DNA from 2 places in the Mesorhizobium sp. RSR565B genome. Region 2 is predicted to be linked to the other one. Evidence: predicted binding sites of a transcription regulator. Region 2 holds the regulator's gene; the other holds the start of a gene.

Region 1 (11,167 bases), 3.6 Mb from region 2:
GCCATCGTCGTCGAGACCACCGGCCTCGCCGATCCTGTGCCGGTGGCGCAGACCTTCTTCATGGACGACGACGTGCGCTCCAAGACCAAACTCGACGCTGTCGTGGCCCTGGTCGACGCCAAGCACCTGCCGCTCAGGTTGAAGGATTCCAAGGAAGCCGAGGACCAGATCGCCTTCGCCGATGTTGTCGTGCTGAACAAGACCGATCTGGTGACGCCCGAAGAGCTGGCCAAGGTCGAAGCCACCATCCGCGCCATCAACCCGGCGGCCAGGATCCACCGCACGACGCGCGCCGGCGTGGCGCTGTCGGAAGTGCTCGACCGCGGCGCCTTCGACCTGTCGCGCGCATTGGAAAACGATCCGCATTTTCTCGAGGCGCACGATCATGATCACGACCACCATGATCACGACCACGATCACCACGACCATGATCACGACCATCATCATCACGATCACGCGCATCCCTCCGACATCCATGACGTGACCGTGCAGTCGGTGTCGCTGCGCGGCGGCGAGATGGACCCGAAGAAATTCTTCCCGTGGATCGAGAAGATCACTCAGATGGAAGGTCCCAACATCCTGCGGCTGAAAGGCATCATCGCGCTCAAGGGCGACGACGAGCGCTATGTCATCCAAGGCGTGCACATGATCATCGAAGGCGACCACCAGCGCGCCTGGAAAGACGGCGAAAAGCATGAGAGCCGGCTGGTGTTCATCGGCCGCGAGCTTGACGCCGAACGGCTGAAGAAGAGCTTTGACGCCTGCCAGGCGGCTTGATTTCCGGACTCTATGGCGCTAGCGCTGCCCGCTCTTCCTTCTCCCCTTGTGGGAGTAGGTGGCCTCGCGAAGCGAGGTCGGATGAGGGGTGCTCCAGCTCGGCACCGACGGCGATCCGTCCAACACCCCTCATCCGTCTCGGCGCTGCGCGCCGATCCACCTTCTCCCACAAAGGGGAAGGTTGACGCCAGGCCTGGCCGCCTCAATGGCTTCCCGGGAGTGGTGACAGCTTCATTGGAATGGTCCTGATGCCCACAGTTGCTCCCCTCGACCTGGAAGGTCACTGCCTTGCCGCCGTCTTCCTCGACAACGTGCCGCATTTTGCGCTGGCCGATGGGACAGTTCATAGGCTCGACAACGGCCACAAGGCAATTCAGGCCAATGACGGCCTGCTCTCCACGTTCCATGACGCCGCCAACGACCGCCTGATCACCGGCGGCGAGGACGGCAAGATTTTTGCTGTCACCGCAGGTGGCACCGTCGGCGAATTGGCGAGCGCCGGCAAGAAGTGGATCACCAGCGTCGCCGCCGGGCCGCAAGGCGCTATCGCCTATGCCACAGGCAAGACTGCGTTCGTGCGCTTTGCCGACGGCAAGACCAAAGAGTTTGCCCATCCGCGTTCGGTCGAGGGGCTGGCCTTCTCCCCCAAGGGCATACGCTTCGGCGTCGCCCGCTACAATGGCGCGACGCTGCATTTCCCGGCCGCCGAGGGCAAGCCGGTGGAGCTGGAATGGGCCGGTGCCCATACCGGCGTCACCTTCTCGCCGGATGGCGCCTTCCTCGTCACCACCATGCAGGAAAACGCGCTGCATGGCTGGAAGCTCGCCGACGGCAAGCACATGCGCATGACCGGCTATCCCGGCAAGGTCAAAAGCCTGTCGTGGAGCGTGAAGGGCAAATGGCTGGCGAGTTCCGGCGCGCCGGCGGCGATCGTCTGGCCGTTTTCGGGCAAGGACGGCCCGATGGGCAAGGCGCCGCTGGAGCTCGGCACGCGCGGCAACGCCATGGTGACATCGGTTGCCTGCCATCCGAGCCAGGATGTCGTCGCCGTCGGCTATGATGACGGCATGGTCATGGCGGTGCGCTTTACCGATGCCAAAGAGGTGCTGTTGCGCCGCCCGGGCAAGGGCGCCATCACCGCGATGATGTGGGATAAGGAAGAGCGCCGGGTCGCCTTCGGCAGTGCCGCCGGCGACTGCGGCGTCATCGATATCTCGGCGTGACCTATTCGGCTCCGCACGACACCTTGCCGGTCAATTCTTTCGGCTTGCCGTCCTGTTCCGTGTCGGCGGCGTTGTCGTAGACGGCAAGCGTGTACCGGCCGTCATAGACGCCCTCGTCACTGGTCTTGGTCAGGATCGTCAGTTCGACAGAGTTGAATTTATCTCCGAGCTGATGCTCGTGGTAGACGTTCAGCCGCAACTCCTTGTCGTCCAGCCAGTACTGGGTGAGGTCGGAATCCTCGAAGACGGTCTTGCGCAGACTGTCGCCTTCCGGCCGGCCAAGTATCTCGAGATCGCCGCGAAAATTGAAGGTCGGGCCGCCCATACCTCTGGTGACCCCGGCGCCGACCTCGAATTGCACCGCTTTGTCATCGACGGAACACCAGACGCCGCCCGATGCGGAAGCCGCAGCGGCCGACAAGAGTAGCGCAATAGCGCAGATGATCGTCCGCATTTTTCTCCCCAAACCACAGACCCGATCGCATTGGCGCCCGACTGCGCCGGAAGGTCAAGTCTGCCGAACTTGCTGCTGACCCAATGCAGGGCACCAACACGGCCAATTGCGGTTGCCGTCGCCAATTGGGTAGTGTGCCGGCCGAGAGGGATTTCATGCACAGCACGAACAGTTCAAAAGCATCCATCGACGGTATCAGCCGTGACCGCATCGCTGCATTGCGGACAAGCGAGGCGAACACCTTCCGCAAGGCGCGGCCGAAATCGCAGGCCAAGGTCGGTAACGGCCTGCCAGGCTTCTTCGGCGGTGTGCCGATGCACTGGATGAACGACTGGCCGACGCCATTCCCGATCCTGGTCGAAAGCGCCAAGGGCGCCGCCATCACGGATATCGACGGCAACAGGCTGGACGATTTCTGCCTCGGTGACACCGGCTCGATGTTCGGCCATTCGCCGCCGCCGGTGGCGCGCGCCATCCGCCGCCAGGCCGGGCGCGGCCTGACCTATATGCTGCCTTCGGAAGATGCGCTGGCCATCGGGCCGCTGATCACACAGCGTTTCGGTCTGCCGTTCTGGCAGATCGCCACCACCGCCACCGACGCCAACCGCTTCGCGCTGCGCGTCGCCCGCGCCGTCACCGGCCGCGAAAAGATCCTGGTCTTCAACGGCTGCTATCACGGCTCGGTCGACGAGACGATGGTCCGGATGGTCGACGGCAAGCCCGTGAATCGGCCGGGGCTGGCGGGTGAGTTTCGCGACCTGACCAAGATGGCGAAGGTCATCGAGTTCAACGATGTCGCCGCGCTGCAAGCAGCGCTCAAGGACAAGGATGTCGCCTGCGTCATTGCTGAGCCGGTGCTGACAAATTCCTGCATGGTGCTGCCCGATCCGGGTTTTCACGACGCGTTGCGCAAACTGACGCGCGCGGCAGGAACGCTGCTGCTGATCGACGAGACCCACACCATCTCGACCGGCCCAGGGGGCTACACCAGAAAATTCGGGCTGCAGCCCGACCTTTTCGTGCTGGGCAAGCCGATCGCCGGTGGCGTGCCGGCAAGCGTGTGGGGCATGAGCGACGAGGTCGCCTCGCGCTATGCCGACTACAACCGAACCAAGGAGCCGGGCTATTCCGGCATGGGCACGACGCTGTCGGCGAACCCGCTGCAGTTCGCAGCCATGCGCGCAACGCTCGAAGAGGTGATGACGCAGGAGAATTATGCCCGGATGGATCGCCTCGCCCTGCGGCTCGATGCCGGGCTGACCGGCGTCATCGATCGCTACAATCTGCCCTGGCATGTCGCCCGCGTCGGCGCCCGCGTCGAGTTCATCTGCGCCCCTGGCCCGCTCAGGAACGGCGCCGAAGCCGAGACTGCCCATGCGCCGGAGCTTGAGGCGGCTATCCATGTCGCGCTGGTCAACCAGGGCGTGCTGATCGCGCCCTTTCACAACATGATGCTGATCTCACCGGCCACCACCGGCGCCCAGGTCAACCGGCTGATCACCGCCTTCGCCACGGTTGCGGCAAGGCTGACGGCATGAGACAAGCTGCCAAGCCAAACTCGAGTACACTAATCATGACTTCACCTTCGGGCTCGACGCCCGCCGAGGCGCAAGCCTTTCTCGACGCCCATCCCGAAATCGAAGCCTTCGATATCGTCTTGACCGACGCCAACGGGGTCGGCCGCGGCAAGATCGTGCGCCGGCATGAGCTGAAAAGCATCTTCGAGGGCGGCCGCCACATGCCGATCTCGATCCTCGGCCTCGACATCACCGGCGAGGATGTGCACGAAACCGGGCTGATCTGGACGACTGGAGACGGCGATCTCAGGGCATGGCCGATCCCCGGCACGCTGGTGCCGCTTTACGGCACGAACCCGCCGCGCGGCCAGTTGCTGATGGCGATGTACCATCTCGAGGGACAGCCTATGTCGTCGGACCCACGGCTGGCGCTGGCCAGGCAGGTCGACATCTTGGCGGCCAAGGGCCTCTATCCCGCCGGCGCCTTCGAACTCGAATTTTTCCTGCTTGCCAATGAGCGTGACGCCGACGGCAAGGTAAAACCGGCGGACGCCGTGCTCGACGGCCGCCGCTCGGCCAAGACGGAAGTCTATTCCGTCGACCATCTGCACGGCATGGAGCCGTTGTTTTCCGACATCTATGCCGCGGCTAAGGCGCAAGGCATTCCGGCCGAAACGGTGATTTCGGAATACGCGCCCGGCCAGTACGAGCTGACGCTGAATTACCGCAAGGATGTCATGCGGGCGGCCGACGACCTCGTCATGTTGAAGCGGCTGGTGCGGGCGCAGGCGCGCCGCCATGGTGTTACCGCCTGCTTCATGGCCAAGCCGATCGAAAAATATGCCGGCTCCGGCATGCATTTCCATGTTTCGCTGCAGGACAAGAACGGCCGCAACGTTTTTGCCGAAGCCGGCGGCGAAAGCTGGTCGCTGCCGCTGCTGCAGGGGCTCGGCGGGCTGATCCAGACCATGGCCGAATCGATGCTGGTGTTTGCGCCGCACGCCAATTCCTGGCGGCGCTTCGTCTCGCAGTCCTATGCGCCGGTGGCGCCGACCTGGGGCGTCAACAACCGTTCGGTGGCGCTGCGCGTGCCGGCCGGCGACGCCAAGAACCGGCGCATCGAGCACCGGCCGTCGGGCGTCGACGCCAATCCCTACCTGATCGCGGCAACGGTGCTGGCCGGCATCATCAAGGGTCTGGACGAAGGCCTCGACCCCGGCCCTGAAACCACTGGGAATGGCTATGAAGCCGCTGTCACGCGCACGACCATGCCGGTCGACTGGCGCGCCGCGATCGAGGCGGCGCGGGCCTCGAGCTTCCTGAAAGAGGCGCTTGGCGAGGATCTGCATCGCACCTTCGTGGCGATCAAGCAGTCGGAGTATCTGCGCGTCGCGCGTACGGTGAGCGAGCTGGACTACCACCTCTACCTGCACGAGGTCTGAGAGACCGTTTCGAAATTCTACTCCGGCGGCCATCGATGGTGGTTTCTGCGCTTCCGATGCTCACGGACCAAATGTCCGCTGCGCTTCGGTTCTCGAAACCACCACCATATGACTCGCCAGAGCGAATTTCGAAACGGTCTCTGATTGCCCTGACGGCGGGCGGCGATCACTTTTTCGCCGCCTGCATCAAATGAGGTGGCGCTGCAGCCTTCAAGAACATATCATGAACGGATGAGCGCGCCCACCGTCCGTGAAAAGCTGGCAATCCTGTCTGACGCCGCCAAATACGACGCCTCCTGTGCTTCGTCCGGCTCGGCGAAGAAGGATTCGCTCCAATCCGGCGGTATCGGCTCCACAGAAGGCATGGGCATCTGCCATTCCTACGCGCCGGATGGCCGCTGCATTTCGCTCCTGAAAATCCTGCTCACCAATTTCTGCATTTACGATTGCAGCTACTGCATGAACCGCTCGTCATCGAATGTGCGCCGCGCCCGCTTTAGCATCGACGAGGTGGTGAAGCTGACCATGGACTTTTATCGGCGCAACTACATCGAGGGCCTCTTCCTGTCCTCAGGAGTCATCCGCTCCCCGGACGAGACCATGGCCGAGATGGTGGAGGTGGCGCGGCGGCTGCGGCTGGACGAAAAATTCTCCGGCTATATTCATCTGAAGACCATTCCGGAAAGCTCGGCCGAACTGGTCGAGCAGGCCGGGCTCTACGCCGACCGGCTGTCTATCAATGTCGAACTGCCGACCGATGAGGGCGTGAAGAAACTGGCGCCGGAGAAGAAGCCGCAAACGATCCGGCTTTCCATGGCGAACCTGCGCCGGAAGATGGAGGAAAAGGCCGAGCCGACGTTGCGGACCAAGAAGCGCGAACGCTTTGCGCCCGGAGGTCAGTCGACGCAGATGATCGTCGGCGCCGACAAGACATCCGACGACGGTATCTTGCACTCCAGTGCGCGGCTCTATGGCAGCTACCATCTGCGGCGCGTCTATTACTCCGCCTTCAGCCCGATCCCGGATTCGTCATCGTCGCTGCCGCTCCAGAAACCGCCGCTGATGCGCGAGCACCGGCTCTATCAGGCCGACTGGCTGATGCGCTTCTACGGCTTTTCGCAGCCGGAAATCCTCGCCGGCAGCAGCGACGGCATGCTCGATCTCGCCATTGACCCCAAGCTCGCCTGGGCTTTGCGCAATCGGGCGAGGTTTCCCGTCGACATCAACCGCGCCGATCGGGAAGCGCTGCTGCGGGTTCCGGGTCTGGGCACCAAGGTGGTGGCGAAGATCCTTGAAACCCGCCGCCACCGACGTATGCGGCTGGAAGATGTCGGACGGATCTGCCATTCGATCGCCAAGCTGAGGCCCTTCATCATCGCCGAAGGCTGGTCGCCGGGCGGACTCACCGACAAGACAGGCCTGCGCGATACGATCGTAAAGTCCTGCGAACAACTGTCGCTGTTTTGACCATGCAGCCGGCCCAGCTCGACCTTGCCCGATACACTGTCCGGCTAGCGAGCCAGACCGATTTCGCCGGTTGGCGCGATGCGGCACGGCGTCTGACGCTGAATGAGGTCCGGCCTGAGGATATTAGTTGGGGTGTCGGGTCCGACGCCAATGATCCTCGAGATGCCTTGCCGGCGGTGCCAGAGGGCGCGCAGCTTACCGTCCCGCGCGAGTTCATCGCCCATGCCGAAACCGCCTTCTGCCACTCCGACCCCGGCCGGTTTGCCTTTCTCTACTGGATGCTTTGTCGCCTGCGCACCGAGCCGAAACTGCTGGCGATCGCATCCGATCCCGACACCAGGCGGCTCGAAGCCATGGAAAAGGCGGTGCGGCGCGACAGCCATAAGATGCATGCCTTCGTACGCTTCCGGAAGATCGGCTACGGCGAGGACGAGCGCTACGTCGCCTGGTTCGAGCCGGAGCATTTCATTGTCGAGCGCAACGCGGATTTCTTCGTCCGGCGGTTCACCGGCATGCGCTGGACCGTCCTGACGCCCTATGCCTCCGCCGACTGGAATGGCGAAAGGCTGGCGATCGGCCCGGGTGCGGCCAAGGGCGATGCACCCGATCAGGACGACACCGAGGCGTTGTGGCTGACCTATTTCCAGAACATCTTCAACCCGGCGCGGCTCAAGGTGAAGGCGATGCAGAAGGAGATGCCGAAGAAATATTGGCGGAACCTTCCCGAGGCCTCGCTCATTCCAGATCTGATCGCAGGAGCGGACGAGGCCGCTATAGCCATGATTGCCAGACAACCGACGACGCCGGCGCCGCACCACGCCAAGCTGCAGGCAAGACATTGGCCGAAGCCCGAGCCGGCCGAGGCGCCGGATGAAGACGATGCCAAGACGATTTCCGATTTGCGCGAGGCTGCAAAGGGTTGTCGTCGCTGCCCGCTCTGGCGCGACGCGACACAGACCGTGTTCGGCGAGGGGCCGGATGACGCCAAAGTGGTCTTCGTCGGCGAACAACCTGGCGATCAGGAAGATCTCGCCGGCAAACCTTTTGTCGGGCCAGCGGGCAAAGTGTTCGATGCAATTCTCGATGACGCAGGCGTCGACCGGCAAAAAGTCTACGTCACCAACGCCGTCAAGCACTTCAAGTTCGAGCCGCGCGGCAAGCGCCGCATCCACTCGAAGCCAAATACCGGCGAAGTCCAGGCCTGCCGCTGGTGGATCGGCCGGGAGCTTGAGCTGATCAAGCCGGACCTCGCCGTGGCGCTTGGGGCAACGGCGGCGTTGTCGCTGCTGGGCAAGGCCATTGCCGTGACGAAAATGCGCGGCCAGTTGATCGAACGCGAGGATGGCTTGCGCGTGTTCATCACCATCCACCCGTCCTTTATCCTGCGCATTCACGAGCCGACGGACAAGGAGGCTGAGCGCGAGCGGTTCCTAAAGGATATGAAAGAGGTGAAGCGGCTGATGGGGTCGTGAGATGAGCGAAAGCCTCAGCGACATCGTCATCCGCGGGCGGAACAAGGAGCTTCGCTCCTGCTTCGCCCAGGGATGACGAAGCTGAGTGGCTTCACGGTCGTGAATCCAACGTTGGAAACTTCGGCCGCCACGGCCGAATTAACTGATCAGGATTGCCCTCAGATCATTCACATTCGTACCCGTCGGCCCCGGCACGAACAGATCGCCGATCGCGTTGAACGCCGTCCAGGCATTGTTGCCGGCCAGCATCGCCTTGGCGTCGATGCCGGCGGCACGCATGCGCGAGACGGTCGAGCCATCGGCAAAGGCGCCGGCATTGTCTTCCGAGCCATCGATGCCGTCGGTATCGGCGGCCAGTGCATGAATACCTTCCGCGCCGCTGATGCCGATGGCAAAGGCGAGCAGGAATTCGGAGTTGCGGCCGCCCTTGCCCCTTTTTCCGTCAACAGGGGCCCGCAAAGTCACGGTCGTCTCGCCGCCGGACAGGATCAGCACCGGCTTTTGGAACGGCCGGTTGCGCGTCGCCACTTCGCGCGCAATGGCTGCATGCACGCCACCGACCTCGCGCGCCTCGCCCTCGATGGAATCGGAGAGGATGACGGCTTCGATGCTTTGCCGTTTTGCCTCAGCGGCTGCCGCTTCCAGCGATACGCCAGCCGAGGCGATCAGGTGCACTTCATTGCGTGAAAAGCGCTGGTCATCCGTATCTGGCGCATCGGCCTCTGGCGAGTTGATGTGCGCCATGACGGCGTCGGGCAGCTTCATGCCATAGGCCGCTATCGAGGCCAGCGCATCGGCGCGGTTGCCGGAGTCGGGCACGGTCGGGCCGGAGGCCACCAGGGCCGGGTTGTCGCCGGGAATGTCACAGACAACCAGTGATACCAGTTTGGCCGGCCAGGCGGCAGCTGCCAGCCGGCCGCCCTTGATGGTTGAGACATGCTTGCGGATGGTGTTCATGGCCGCGATCGGCGCGCCGGAGGCGAGCAGCGCCTCGTTGACGGCGATTTCGTCGGCGAGCGTCAGGCCAGCGGCAGGCGACGGCAGCAGCGCCGATCCTCCGCCCGATATCAGCGCCACTACCAGGTCGTCCGCAGTCAGCCTTTGCACCTTTTCGAGCAGGCGCCGCGACGCCTCAAGACCGGCAGCGTCCGGCACCGGATGTGCCGCCTCGATGATTTCGATGCGCTCGCATTTGGCGCCATAGCCGTAGCGGGTGACGACCAGCCCTTCGATTGGGCCATCCCACACCTTCTCGAACGCGGCGGCCATCTGCGCCGAGCCCTTGCCGGCGCCGATGACGATGGTGCGGCCCTTCGGCTTGGCCGGAAGGTGATCCCTGATCGTTCGTTCCGGATCGGCAGCGGCAACAGCGGCATTGAAGATCGAGATGAGAAAGGATTTTGGGTCGAGCACGGTCATAATTGGCCGCCATCCGCGGTTTGCGAGCTTCCGAAAAGCCGGCGCCGCCCCTCACCCTTACCCTCTCCCCGTATAGAGACGGGGAGAGGGGTTCGCCGGCGTTGGGGTGCTTCTCTTCTCCCCGTCACTATACGGGGAGAAGGTGCCGGCAGGCGGATGAGGGGCAGCGCTAGCGTCACGATTTATCTTCCGGCGGCAGCGCCAATTGTGTCCGATCAACGCCGAGATGATCGCACAGTGCATCGACGACGACGCCGTGGTCCTGGCGTTCCGGCAGGCCGGAGACGGCGATGACGCCGATCACGCCAGCCCCCTTTACAGTCACCGGAAACCCGCCGCCGGCCAGTACGTAATCAGCAATATCCAGCCCCTCGCCGACCTTGAAGGTGCGGTCCGGTCGCTGCTGTTCCAGCACCAGACGATAGGTGCTCCTGAGGTAGCGCTTGACCACATTGATCTTGCGTCGTGCCCAGTCGGGGTTGGAGGCGTTTGAACCGGGCATCGCGGCATAAAACAGCGGCCGATCCCACAGCCTGATATCGACAATGATGGGCAGCTTTTCGGCCAGCGCCCGCTCGCGGATCGCCGCGCCGACCTTGAAGGCGACGGCCTCGTCGAAGGCCGGGAAGACCAGCGTCTCTTCCTGTTTCTGGATCAGAGCGATGTCGTCGGCAGCGGCCATTTTGTTCTCCGAAGTCAGTCACAAATCGTGTGTACGACAAGCTCCGCCCGGTCAAGGTCTCGTCGCGGTGGTGGTCTTGCCCCGCCAGGGTCGACCCCCACTCCGTCGAGCTTCTCTCGACACCTCTCCCCCGATCGACGGGGTAGAGGAAGGGCGCCAAGCTGTCCGAACCGGCGCCCGTCCTCCGAAGCAAAGGCTCCCTTCCTCTCCCTCCGGAGGGGGGAGAGGTGGCGCCGCGAAGCGGCGACGGAGTGGGGGAACCACTTGGCAACCAGGCGCAATCATCATCTTGTCCCGCGCGGATGATGGGTCCTACCCCACGATCATATCGATCTTGGCCGGCCGCCCCGCAACATAGACCTCGCGCACCGCGCGGTCGTCGCCCAATGTCTGCAGCAGGAACAGCTCCTCCGCCAGCGTCTCCACAGTCTCCATCCTCAGCCGCATCGCCGGCGTGGCGCGGGCGTCGAGCACGGTGATGTCCGCGTCGGTGCCTTTATCCAGCGTGCCGACCTTGTCCGCCACAGACAGCGCCTCGGCATTGCCACGCGTTATCTGCCAGAAGGACTGGAACGGGTTCAGCTTTTCGCCATTCAGCGCAATCACCTTGTAGCCCTCGTCCATAGTGCGCAGCATCGAATAGTTGGTGCCGCCGCCGACATCGGTGGCGGCAGCGATCCTGAGCGGCTTGTCGCGGCGACGAAAGCGCTGGTA
Region 2 (11,167 bases):
GGCGGAAGCTGTGCGCATCTTCACCGGCGCGCCGCTGCCGGAAGGCGCAGACACCATCGTCATCCAGGAGAATGTCCGCGATCTCGGCGGTGGCCGGATCGAGGTCACCGAACCGACGGCGAAGAACCGTAACATCCGCCGCCTTGGACTGGATTTTGCCCAAGGCGACGTGCTGCTGGAGAAAGGCCGCGTGCTCGATCCGGCTGCATTGTCGCTGGCGGCGTCGGCCAATCATCCCCGGTTGAACGTGGTGCAACGGCCGCTGGTCGCCATCATCGCCACCGGCGACGAATTGCTGCCACCGGGTAGCGAACCTGGCCCCGACCAGATCATCTCGTCCAACGCCTATGGCGTCGCTGCTGTGGCGCAGTCGGTCGGCGCTCGCGCGCTCGATCTCGGTATAGCGGCCGATCGCAAGGAAGCGATCGCGGCGCTGGTGAAAAAGGCGGTCGATGCGAAAGCCGACGTCATCGTCACGCTCGGCGGCGCCTCGGTCGGCGACCATGATCTCGTCCATGACGTGCTGACCGGCGAAGGCATGAACCTCGACTTCTGGAAGCTCGCCATGCGCCCGGGCAAGCCGCTGATGTTCGGGCGGCTGGGCGATATCAGGTGCATCGGCCTGCCCGGCAATCCGGTGGCGAGCCTGGTCTGCTCGCAATTGTTCCTGAAGCCGTTATTGGCGCAGCTCGGCGGCCGTCCCCACCGGCAGGACATCCGCCAGGCTCAGCTTGGCGCCGCGATGCCGGCCAATGATCTAAGGCAAGACTATGTGCGCGCCGTGGTCCGGGAAGAAGCCGGCGCATTGGTGGCGACGCCGTTCGGCATCCAGGATTCCTCGATGCTGAGAATGCTGGCCGACGCCACCGGCCTGATCGTGCGCGAGCCCTTCGCTCCGGCGGCAGAAGCAGGCGCTGCTTGCAGCGTTCTGATGTTGCGCTGAAGGTCGCGGATCCAAGCCGTTAATTCCAAGAGATAAGACTGGTTGTTACTCCGCCAGCAATGTCCGCGTCAGCGGATGTGTCGGATCGGCAAGCCCGTCGACGATGCTGAAATGATGCCGGTCCGGCTCGACCACTGTGCTGGTCGTGGCGCCGAGGCCGATCCAGATGTTGGCAAGCAGCGCATTCTGGCGCAGGAACTCCGCCCGCTCGCCGCCGCCGGCCCAGCAGGTGATGCGCGCGCCCTGCATGGGGCGCAGCAGAACCGGGCTTTCGGCCAGTGCTTCCGCTTCATCGATGGCCAGTGTCGCGTTCATCCCCGTCCGCATGATCGGCCGCAGATCATGAACCCCGGAGATCGAGACGACATTGCGTATGCGGCCGGCCACATCGGCGGCCAGAGGCGTCGTTGTCGTCACCATCCTGGAGGCGAGATGGCCGCCGGCGGAATGCCCGGTCAGGATCACCGGCCCGCCGACCATCGTCGCCGCCTTGCCGATCGCCGCCGCGATTTCCCTGACGATGCCGGAAATGCGTATGTCGGGACAAAGCGTGTAAGTCGGCATTGCCACGGCAAAGCCATTGGCAACCGCGCCGTTGGCCAGATGCGACCATGGCTTGTTGTCGAACGCCTTCCAGTAACCGCCATGGATGAAGACGACGAGCCCTTTGGGCATGACATCGGGAAGGAACAGATCGAGCCTGTTGCGCGGGCTGTCGCCATAGGCGATGTCGAGCTTGGCCCGACCGGACGCCGACATTGTGTCGCGAAAAGCCTGTGCCGGTGTGTCCCATGCGGCCGGCCAGCGATTGCTGCCGGCAATGTTGTCGCCGTTGGCGTAGGCATTGTCCCAATCGGCAACACGATGTTCGAGCATCTGCATCCCTCCCGGATGGCTTCAGTTCAGTCGACAGGAATGGCCGCCGAACAGGGCGGCGTCAATGCTGCGACCTAAAAACATTTTAGGCTTGAAACAAATTTCGACTGGTGCGATCCTGCGCCTTGTTCAGCCATGGGCGCGAGGCAGACAGGGGCAGCCGAAAATGCTTGGGCCATCAGCGCATATCGACACATTCACGCGTGACAACCTGCCGCCGCCGGAGCAATGGCCGGAGTTTTTGCTCGACGGCTTCGACTATCCCGACCACATAAATGCCGGCGTCGAATTGACCGACAGGCTGGTCGAAAAAGGGTTCGGCGACCACACCGCGCTGATCGGCAATGGCCGCCGCCGCACCTACAAGGAACTGTCCGACTGGACCAACAGGCTCGCCCATGCCCTGGTCGAGAATTATGGCGTCAAGCCGGGCAACCGGGTGCTGATCCGCTCGGCCAACAACCCGGCCATGGTCGCCTGCTGGCTGGCCGCCACCAAGGTTGGCGCGGTGGTCGTCAACACCATGCCGATGCTGCGCGCCGGCGAACTCGCCAAGATCGTCGACAAGGCGGAAATCACGGTTGCGCTTTGCGATACAAGGCTGATGGACGAGATGACCGCCTGCGCCAAGGGCAGTGCGTATCTCAAGCAGGTCATTGGCTTCGACGGCACGGCCAACCATGACGCGGAACTCGACCGCGCCGCCCTCGACAAGCCGGTCACCTTCACTGCCGTCAACACCGGCCGCGACGATGTCGCCCTGCTCGGCTTCACCTCCGGCACCACCGGCGTGCCGAAGGCGACGATGCATTTCCACCGCGACCTGCTGATCATCGCCGACGCCTATGCCCGCGAAATCCTGGAGGTGACGCCCGACGACATCTTCGTCGGCTCCCCGCCCCTTGCCTTTACCTTCGGTCTTGGCGGGCTCGCCATCTTCCCGCTGCGCTTCGGCGCCGCGGCGACGCTGCTGGAACAGGCGACGCCACCCAACATGATCCACATCATCGAGACCTACAAAGCGACCATTTCCTTCACCGCTCCAACCGCCTATCGGGCCATGCTCAAGGCCATGGATCAAGGCGCTGACTTGTCCTCGCTGCGCGTCGCGGTTTCGGCGGGCGAGACGCTGCCGGCGCCTGTCTTCGAGGAATGGACTGAGAAGACCGGCAAGCCGATCCTGGATGGAATCGGCGCCACCGAGATGCTGCATATCTTTATCTCCAACCGCTTCGAGGACATGAAGCCGGCCTCCACCGGCAAACCCGTCGACGGCTATCAGGCACGCATCGTCGATGACGAGATGCGGGAGCTGCCGCGCGGCTCTACTGGCCGGCTGGCGGTGCGCGGCCCGACCGGCTGCCGCTACATGGCCGATGCCAGGCAAAAGGACTATGTCCGCGATGGCTGGAATCTCACCGGCGATACGTTCACGCAGGACGAGGATGGCTTCTTCCACTTCGCCGCGCGTTCCGACGACATGATCGTCAGCGCCGGCTACAACATCGCCGGCCCCGAGGTCGAAGCGGCGCTGCTCTCGCATCCCGACGTCGCCGAATGCGCGGTGACCGGCGCCGAGGACGGTGAACGCGGCCAGATCGTCGAGGCGCATATCGTGCTTGTGCAAGGTGTTTCGCCGGACGCATTGACCGTCAAACGCCTGCAGGACCACGTCAAGGCAACGATCGCGCCCTACAAATATCCGCGTTCGGTGAAGTTCATCGACGCCTTGCCCAAAACCCAGACCGGCAAGATCCAGCGCTTCCGGTTGCGCGCGGAGAAGAGCAATTGATTAAGCCGCACGATCCGGCGTCCGATGGCGCGCAGATGTCGTTCAAGGAGCGGATGTCCTACAGCGACTATCTGCAGCTGGACAAGGTGCTCGATGCGCAGGCGCCGCTGTCTTCGGCCCATGACGAGATGCTGTTCATCATCCAGCATCAGACATCGGAATTGTGGATGAAGCTCGCTTTGCACGAGATCGGCGCCGCGATCCGCTCTATCCGCGCCGACCGCCTCGAACCGAGCTTCAAGATGCTGTCTCGCGTCGCGCGCATCTTCGAGCAGCTCAACAATGCCTGGGACGTGCTGCGCACGATGACGCCAAGCGAATACACCGAGTTTCGCGACGCGCTCGGCCAATCCTCGGGCTTCCAGTCGTGGCAGTACCGCGCTATCGAGTTCATGGCCGGCAACCGCAACCTAGCCATGCTCGGGCCGCACAAGCACCGGCCCGATCTTACGGACAGGCTGGAAGCGATCCTGGCCACGCCGTCGCTGTACGACGAGGCGCTTCTGCTTTTGGCGCGCAATGGCTTCGACATCGGCGCCGATGCCGGGCGCACGGACTGGCGCGAGACGCGCGTCGAGAACGAAGACGTGCTGGCTGCCTGGCAAACCGTCTACCGCGACCCGCAGCGCTACTGGATGCTCTACGAACTGGCCGAGAAGCTGGTCGACTTCGAGGATTACTTCCGCCGCTGGCGCTTCAACCACGTCACCACGGTCGAGCGCATCATCGGCTTGAAGCGCGGCACGGGCGGCACCTCAGGCGCCTCCTATCTGAAGAAGATGCTGGAGGTTGTGCTGTTTCCGGAGCTCTGGACGGTCCGCACCCGGCTCTAGAGCATTTCACCGTTTAACGTAAACGGCGAAATGCTCTAGCTCTTTGATTTGACGCAATTGCGGACGGAAAACCGCTTCACACTTTTCCTGAAATTGCTCTAGTTCCTCAGGTGACCGCGGTCTTCACCGCGAAGCGGGCGTCCTGCCAGGCGCCGGTGCGCAGAATATCCTCCAGGACTTCGACCGCCTGCCAGACATCGCCATATCCGACATAGAGCGGCGTGAAGCCGAAACGGATGGTCGACGGCGCCCGGAAATCGCCGATCACGCCGCGCTCGATCAGCGCGCGCATCACCTGATAGCCATGCGGATGGAGGAACGACACCTGGCTGCCGCGCTGGCTGCCGTCGCGAGGACTTTCCAGTTCAAGCCCGTAGGCGCCGCATCTGGCTTCGACGAGCTGGATAAACAGGTCGGTCAGCGCGATGCTTTTTCTGCGCACCGCCGCCATATCGACGTCGTTCCAGATATCGAGCGCGCCCTTGAGCGCCCGCATCGACAGCACCGGCTGCGTTCCGCACAGGAAGCGGCGAATGCCGCTGCCGACGGCAAAGCCCTGCTCGAAGGCAAACGGCCGCGCATGGCCCCACCAGCCGCTGAGCGGCTGGCTGATATCACCATGGTGGCGCTCGGCCGCGTAGATGAAGGCCGGCGAGCCCGGGCCGCCATTGAGGTATTTGTAGGTGCAGCCGACAGCGAAATCGGCATTGGCACGGTCGAGTTCGACCGGCAAGGCGCCGGCGGTGTGGCAGAGATCCCAGATGATCAGCGCGCCGGCGTCATGTGCCTTGCGCGTCAGCGCCGCCATGTCGCGCAACTGGCCGGATTTGTAGTTGACGTGGTTGACCAGGATGACGGCAACGCTGTCGTCGATCAGGTCCTCGATTGCGGCCGCGTCGACGCCCTCCAGCCGCAGCCGCGTTCCCGGCCGGGTCGAGGCGACGCCTTCGGCCATGTAGAGGTCGGTCGGGAAACTGTCGCCCTCGGCAACGATGACCGACCGATTCGGCCGCATGCCGAGCGCGGCGTGCAGCAGCTTGTAGATGTTGATCGAGGTTGTGTCGCAGACCACCGTCTGCCCGTCAGCCGCGCCGATCAGTCGTCCGAGCTGATCTCCCAGTTCCACCGGCATGTTGAACCAGCCAGCCGTGTTCCAGGCGCGAATGAGGTCGTGCGCCCATTCCTGCGTGGCGGCCTGTTGCAATTCGCTGAAGACGGCTGGTGACGCGGCACCCAGCGAATTGCCGTCGAGATAAATCACGCCTTGCGGTAAGACAAAGCGTCCACGCATGGAGCGCAGCGGATCGGCGGCATCCATTGCTTCGATTGCAGCGAGATCGGGTGTCATCATGATCCGGCGCCCCTCCATGGACAAACGCGCGCGGCGGAGCCTGCCCGCCCAAACATGCCGGCGATCTTGAGTGGTCGCCCTTGAGCTGTCAAACATTATATATAATTCACCCATTGAAAGGCTTTGATATATAATACTCAGCCGAGCGTTTATGTCTGATGGATCACGATGCTGGATGACGAGCAGACCTCGAAGACGGAAGTGGCCTATCGCCTGCTCAGGCGCGATATTCTTGCGACCCGGCTGGCGCCTGCCGCGCCGTTGAAGCTGAGCACGCTGCGCAACACCTACGGCATCGGCTGGACGCCGTTGCGCGAGGCGCTGTCGCGGCTGGAGGCGGAACGGCTTGTGACCGCCATCAGCAACCGCGGGTTTGCGGTCGCTCCCGTCTCTCGGGCGGAGCTCGAGGATTTGGCGCGTGCGCGGCTGGTGGTCGAACTGCCCCTGCTGGTGGAATCGGTCGAGAAGGGCGACCGCGAGTGGGAAGACGCGGTCGTTGCCGCCCACTATCGTCTCTCACGGTGCGGGTCTGTTCTCGACGATCCATCGGATGATGCGGTCGACGCGTGGTACGAAAAACACGAGGCCTTCCATGCGGCGCTGCTCAGTGCCGCGACATCCAGCTGGCTGCTGCGCTTCAATGCAACGATTTCCGACCAATTGCATCGCCATCACCGCTTTCTGGGTTTGGCCCCGACGCTGCGCGCCGCCGCCGGCCGCACGGATGGGCACCGGAAGGCCGTGGCGGCCCTGCGCGACGCCGTGGCGATCGAACACCATACCGCCCTGATGGAAGCGGCCCTCGATCGCGACGTCGAACGTGCGAAAACTCTGATGACCGCTCACATCGGCTACACGCTGCGGGTCTATGCCCAGAGCGAACCCGGCGCGGATGCTGCGCAGCCCCGTCCGAAAAGGAAGCGGCGATCGTAGCCGACGACGCAGGCCACTTGTCTTCGTTTCACCCCGTTGCTGGCAACTGGGCGCAGGCGGCGCTCGCAGCGCCGAACGTTACGCTGAACAAAACGTCAACACATTCATTAAACTTTAAAAGGTTGCGGAACACAACTGGAACAGATAGTGTTTGTTCTGGGTTTGTTTTTTCTGATTCTGGTTTCAGAACCCTTGGGGGCCGCGATGCTGACGCGCAAACAACATGAGCTTCTGATGTTCATCCATGAACGCCTGAAGGAGAGCGGAATCCCGCCGTCCTTCGACGAGATGAAGGAAGCGCTCGACCTCGCCTCCAAGTCCGGCATCCACCGACTGATCACAGCGCTTGAGGAGCGCGGTTTCATTCGCCGGCTGCCGAACCGGGCGCGCGCGCTGGAAGTGCTGCGGCTACCCGACTCGATCGCACCAGGCCTCAACGCGGCGAGGAAGTTTTCGCCGAGCGTCATTCAGGGCAGTCTTGGTCAAGCCGGCCAAGGGCAAGGCGGCCAGGGACAAGGCGGGATGGGCCAAGGCGGTCTCGGCCGCCAGATCAGGCCGGGCTCGCCGTCGCGTTCGATGTCTGCCGGCAATGACGATGCCGTTTCCTCGATTTCAATCCCGGTGATGGGACGCATCGCCGCCGGCGTGCCGATCGACGCCATCCAGCATCAGACCCATTCGATCTCGGTGCCGCCCGACATGATCATGGGCGGTGAACACTACGCGCTCGAGGTCAAGGGCGATTCGATGATCGAGGCCGGCATTTTCGATGGCGACACGGTCATCATCCGCAATGCCGACACAGCCAGCCCCGGCGAGATCGTGGTGGCGTTGGTCGACGATGAGGAAGCGACCCTGAAACGCTTCCGCCGCAAGGGCGCCTCGATCGCCCTGGAAGCCGCCAACCCGGCCTACGAGACCCGCATTTTTGGACCGGACAGGGTGAAGGTGCAGGGCAAGCTTGTCGGATTGATCCGGCGCTACTGAGCCGGCTTGGGTTTGTACTTTTCACGCTGGTTGTAAGGCGGCAGGCCGCGCGCGTCGCGGGAGAAGCGGCGTTGCTCCTGCCAGGGGCGATACGGCTTGTCGACGGCGAACCGGATGGTTGGCGCTGCCGCTGCCGATTGCGGATCGAAGAAGACGGCGGCGCTGCCGTCGCGGGCCAGCTGTTTCTTCGTCACGACCAGGACCAGCGGGTCGCGGCACGGATTGTAGGCGGTGGCGTCATCGATGACGATCAGGCTCGCGAAGGCACAGGCCGGCCGCGCCGTCTTGCGGTCTTTCGCAAGAGCTACAATGGCTCCGGAAGGGTGTCGAGCGATACAGAGATCGCCGGTGCAATAGAAGGGCGAGCCGGGCGGCAGATCGAGCGGATCGAGATCGAACCGCGTATCTGTTGCCTCGAAAATCTCGGGCGGGACAATGGTTTCGGCCCGCAGCGCCCGTTTCCAATTGTCCGTGGTGAATTCGTTGGAGCGTTCGCGGTTGAGGGCGAGTTCGCCGCCACCGATCGGCATGGCCACCAAATGTGCGTCCTCGGATATGAGCACGTCGGGCGTAAGCACCTGCGGCACCGTCAACAGGCCGGCCAGCGCGAAAGGCACGGCCGCCAGCCTGAGCCAGGTGGTGGCCATGGTGGCGATGACGAGGGCGACTGCCACCAACAGCACCGAGCGGATGGAGATCAGCCCGACGGCGTCGACCGGCGAGCGCTCGGAAATCCAGGCCGATATAGCGATCATCGCCATCAGACCCTTGCCCATCACATAGAGGAACGGCCCGTCGGCGCCGAACGGCATCGCCAGTGCGCTGAGCACGGCAAAGGGCATGACGATCAACGAAACAATCGGCATCACGGCCAGATTGGCGATCAGGCTGAGCGGCGACACACGCTGAAAATGCCAGATGGCGAACAGCAAGGTTGCACTGCCGGCGATGATCGAGGTCATGGCGAGGCCGCCCATGGCCAGCGCGAATTTTCGCGACAGGAAGCCGACGAAGGAGCGCTTTGCCAGCGGCGTTCTCACCTTGTCGGCGCGGTAATCGGCCCAGCCGGCATAGGCGCCGACAAGGGCGGCTGTGGCGGCAAACGACATCTGGAAGCTGGGACCGACCACCTCGTGCGGCGACACCAGGATGACGGCAATGGCGGAGATCGCCAGATTGCGCATGGTGAGCGCGGCACGATCGAAGAGTACCGCGACCAGCATGACCGCTAGCATGATGAAACTGCGCTCGGCGGCGACCACGATGCCTGAAATGACGAGATAGGCGGCGATGGAGACGAGTGCTGCCACTGCTGCATATTTCTTGACTGGGCGGCGCGAAGAGAAATCGGGAAACAGCGCAAAGGCGCCACGCAGCAACGCCATGATGGTGCCGGCAACCAGCGCCATGTGCAGGCCGGAGATGGAGATGATGTGGTAGATGCCGGTGCGCCGCATCGCTTCGTTGACCTCGTCCGGGATGCCGGCGCGCACCCCGACAATCAACGCCGCGGCAATCTCGCCTTCGGCGCCGCCGATCTTGCCCCTGATATGGTCGGCAATGTTTTCGCGCGCGTTCTCGATTGCCGAGGAGAGCCGCGCGGTCAGCGGCGGCGGTCCCTGCGTAGCAATGGTTTTCGGATTGCCGAGAAAGAAGCCGCTGCCGCCGATACCGGTGAAATAGCTGTCGAAGGAGAAATCGTAGCTCTCCGGCCGCACCGGACCGGTCGGCGGCAACAGCCTGGCATAGCCGGTGATCAGGGAGCCGGCGGTCATATCGGCGGGAACGGTCCGCGCCGAGAGCCTGACCCGCTCCGGGGCGTAACGCAGCTCGGGGTAAGCGGTCGAAACCACGTCGAGCGTCAGCCTGATGCGGCCGCTTTCCATCTGTTCGAGACTGACGACGCGGCCGGTCAGCCGTGTCTGAATCTCGGAGCCGAGCATCTGCGTTCCGGCGCGCCAGGTCTCGACTTTGGCGGCGACGACGCCGAGCGCGCACAGCATCGCGGCCATGCAGAACAGATGCGTCCTCGGCCGCGATCGCGTGGCGACAGCGCAACATGTCGCCAGCACCACAATGGCGATTGGCTGCGCAAAGCCCGGCTCGCCGGCCAGCGAGAAATAAATGATGACGCCGGCCGCCAGGAAAACCGGCACCAGCAGGAAGGCGACGCCCCGGTCGAGCTCCGTGTTGGCGGCCACGGCAAGGCTGCGGCGGAGCGCGGGCCATGACGGACGGCGAAGCCGTCTGCGCAGACGGGCGATAGATCCGGGCGCTGTGACTTGCGCCGGCAACGCGTGACCGGGCAGCGCAGGCGCGACGCCGGGATGCGGCTCAGGGAGCGCGAGGGGCAGCGGCTCGGCATAGGGACTATCGGCAAACAGCGAGCGTTCGCTGACGCTTGCCTCGGCGCCTTCGCCTTCCTTCGTGCCCCGGCCACGTCCAGCCATCGGGTCTGCCCCTTGCGCCCCAGACCCCTATGCTACATGAACGCGCAAAGCGCGAAAGTCCGCGTGATCGCGTCCACCGCGCCGGAATTGACCATCACTCGCCAAGGACGCTCAATCCTCAATCATATCCCGGCCCTCCGCCCTCAGGCGAGCAAGCCCATCGTGCATTGCCTTCAATTGTTCGGGTGTATGACCCTGCCATTCAGCGAGCTCCCCCAGGATGAGTAACGGATCACGGGAGCGGTAGGATTTCGTCGGATTACCGGGAAATTTTTTATCGGTCAGGTTAGGGTCATCCATGAAAAACCCCGTCGGCTTTACGATGTAAATCCTTTGACGACCGTCACCCGTTGCAAGCTCTGCTCCCCAGATGGCGGCTTCCAGTGTCTGGGTGAAATAGATCCATGACAGTGGTTTACCTCTGAAATTGGAAGGGTGGCCGACGCTCAGCAGATCCCCGGGTTTCAAATCCGCCCGGGTGCCATGGTAGAACGGATCACCCTCCGTATGGTCGGCGTTTCTGGTCATCGGTAGTCCTTCTTTCAATCATGCTTCCTTAGTGGCGAGACCGGACTGCACACAGTTGCGGTGTTCACGATAATGATTGCAGAAAGGTCAATATGCGTGACCAAGCCAACGCTGTCACGGCGGCTTTGTAGTCGGGCAGTGCCGCCTCCGTGAAGAAATGTCCGCTCGTCAGAGGAGGCTACCACCGTCGCAGCGATGTTCCAGGCACTGTGACGGACGCTGCAGCCGAATGAAACCCAGACATTGACGCTGCTGCCAAACGAGGTTGCGCGGAGGTGCGAACAGATTTTGTGCTACAAGGCTCCGGCGCCCGTTGACGCAACCGATAATTGGCGACGTGCCCCGGCCTCATCCAGCCATCGGGTCTGCCCCTTGCGCCCCAGACCTCCTATGCTACATGAACGCGCAAAGCGCGAAAGCCCGCGCGATCACGCCCCGCTTTCCAAGGTTCCCGAGAGTTCCATGTCCGACACG

Evidence for each region. Region 2 encodes LexA, which represses DNA repair genes until DNA is damaged. Its sites were predicted from a motif close to TGTTCNNNNTGTGTTCNG; they were not measured.
Region 1: ACYG9R_RS08805 (putative DNA modification/repair radical SAM protein) is a predicted target of LexA. The motif match lies at 5,626-5,643, and genes of this name have one in related genera.

What each region holds. Positions count from the first base shown of each region.
Region 1 covers NZ_JBTTIE010000001.1:1,847,697-1,858,863, reverse strand. Annotated here, with positions in the region: gene ACYG9R_RS08830 (CobW family GTP-binding protein) at 1-777, shown strand, start outside; gene ACYG9R_RS08825 (WD40 repeat domain-containing protein) at 1,026-2,000, shown strand; gene ACYG9R_RS08820 (hypothetical protein) at 2,002-2,454, opposite strand; gene ACYG9R_RS08815 (aspartate aminotransferase family protein) at 2,610-3,992, shown strand; gene ACYG9R_RS08810 (glutamine synthetase family protein) at 4,028-5,413, shown strand; gene ACYG9R_RS08805 (putative DNA modification/repair radical SAM protein) at 5,645-6,880, shown strand; gene ACYG9R_RS08800 (UdgX family uracil-DNA binding protein) at 6,883-8,352, shown strand; gene ACYG9R_RS08795 (glycerate kinase type-2 family protein) at 8,491-9,771, opposite strand; gene ACYG9R_RS08790 (heme-degrading domain-containing protein) at 9,947-10,453, opposite strand; gene guaD (guanine deaminase) at 10,766-11,167, opposite strand, start outside.
Region 2 covers NZ_JBTTIE010000001.1:5,466,994-5,478,160, forward strand. Annotated here, with positions in the region: gene ACYG9R_RS26330 (molybdopterin molybdotransferase MoeA) at 1-943, shown strand, start outside; gene ACYG9R_RS26335 (alpha/beta hydrolase) at 989-1,819, opposite strand; gene ACYG9R_RS26340 (AMP-binding protein) at 1,986-3,611, shown strand; gene kynA (tryptophan 2,3-dioxygenase) at 3,608-4,444, shown strand; gene kynU (kynureninase) at 4,551-5,795, opposite strand; gene ACYG9R_RS26355 (GntR family transcriptional regulator) at 5,964-6,728, shown strand; gene lexA (transcriptional repressor LexA) at 6,933-7,715, shown strand; gene ACYG9R_RS26365 (ComEC/Rec2 family competence protein) at 7,709-10,165, opposite strand; gene arr (NAD(+)--rifampin ADP-ribosyltransferase) at 10,277-10,693, opposite strand; gene gltX (glutamate--tRNA ligase) at 11,156-11,167, shown strand, end outside.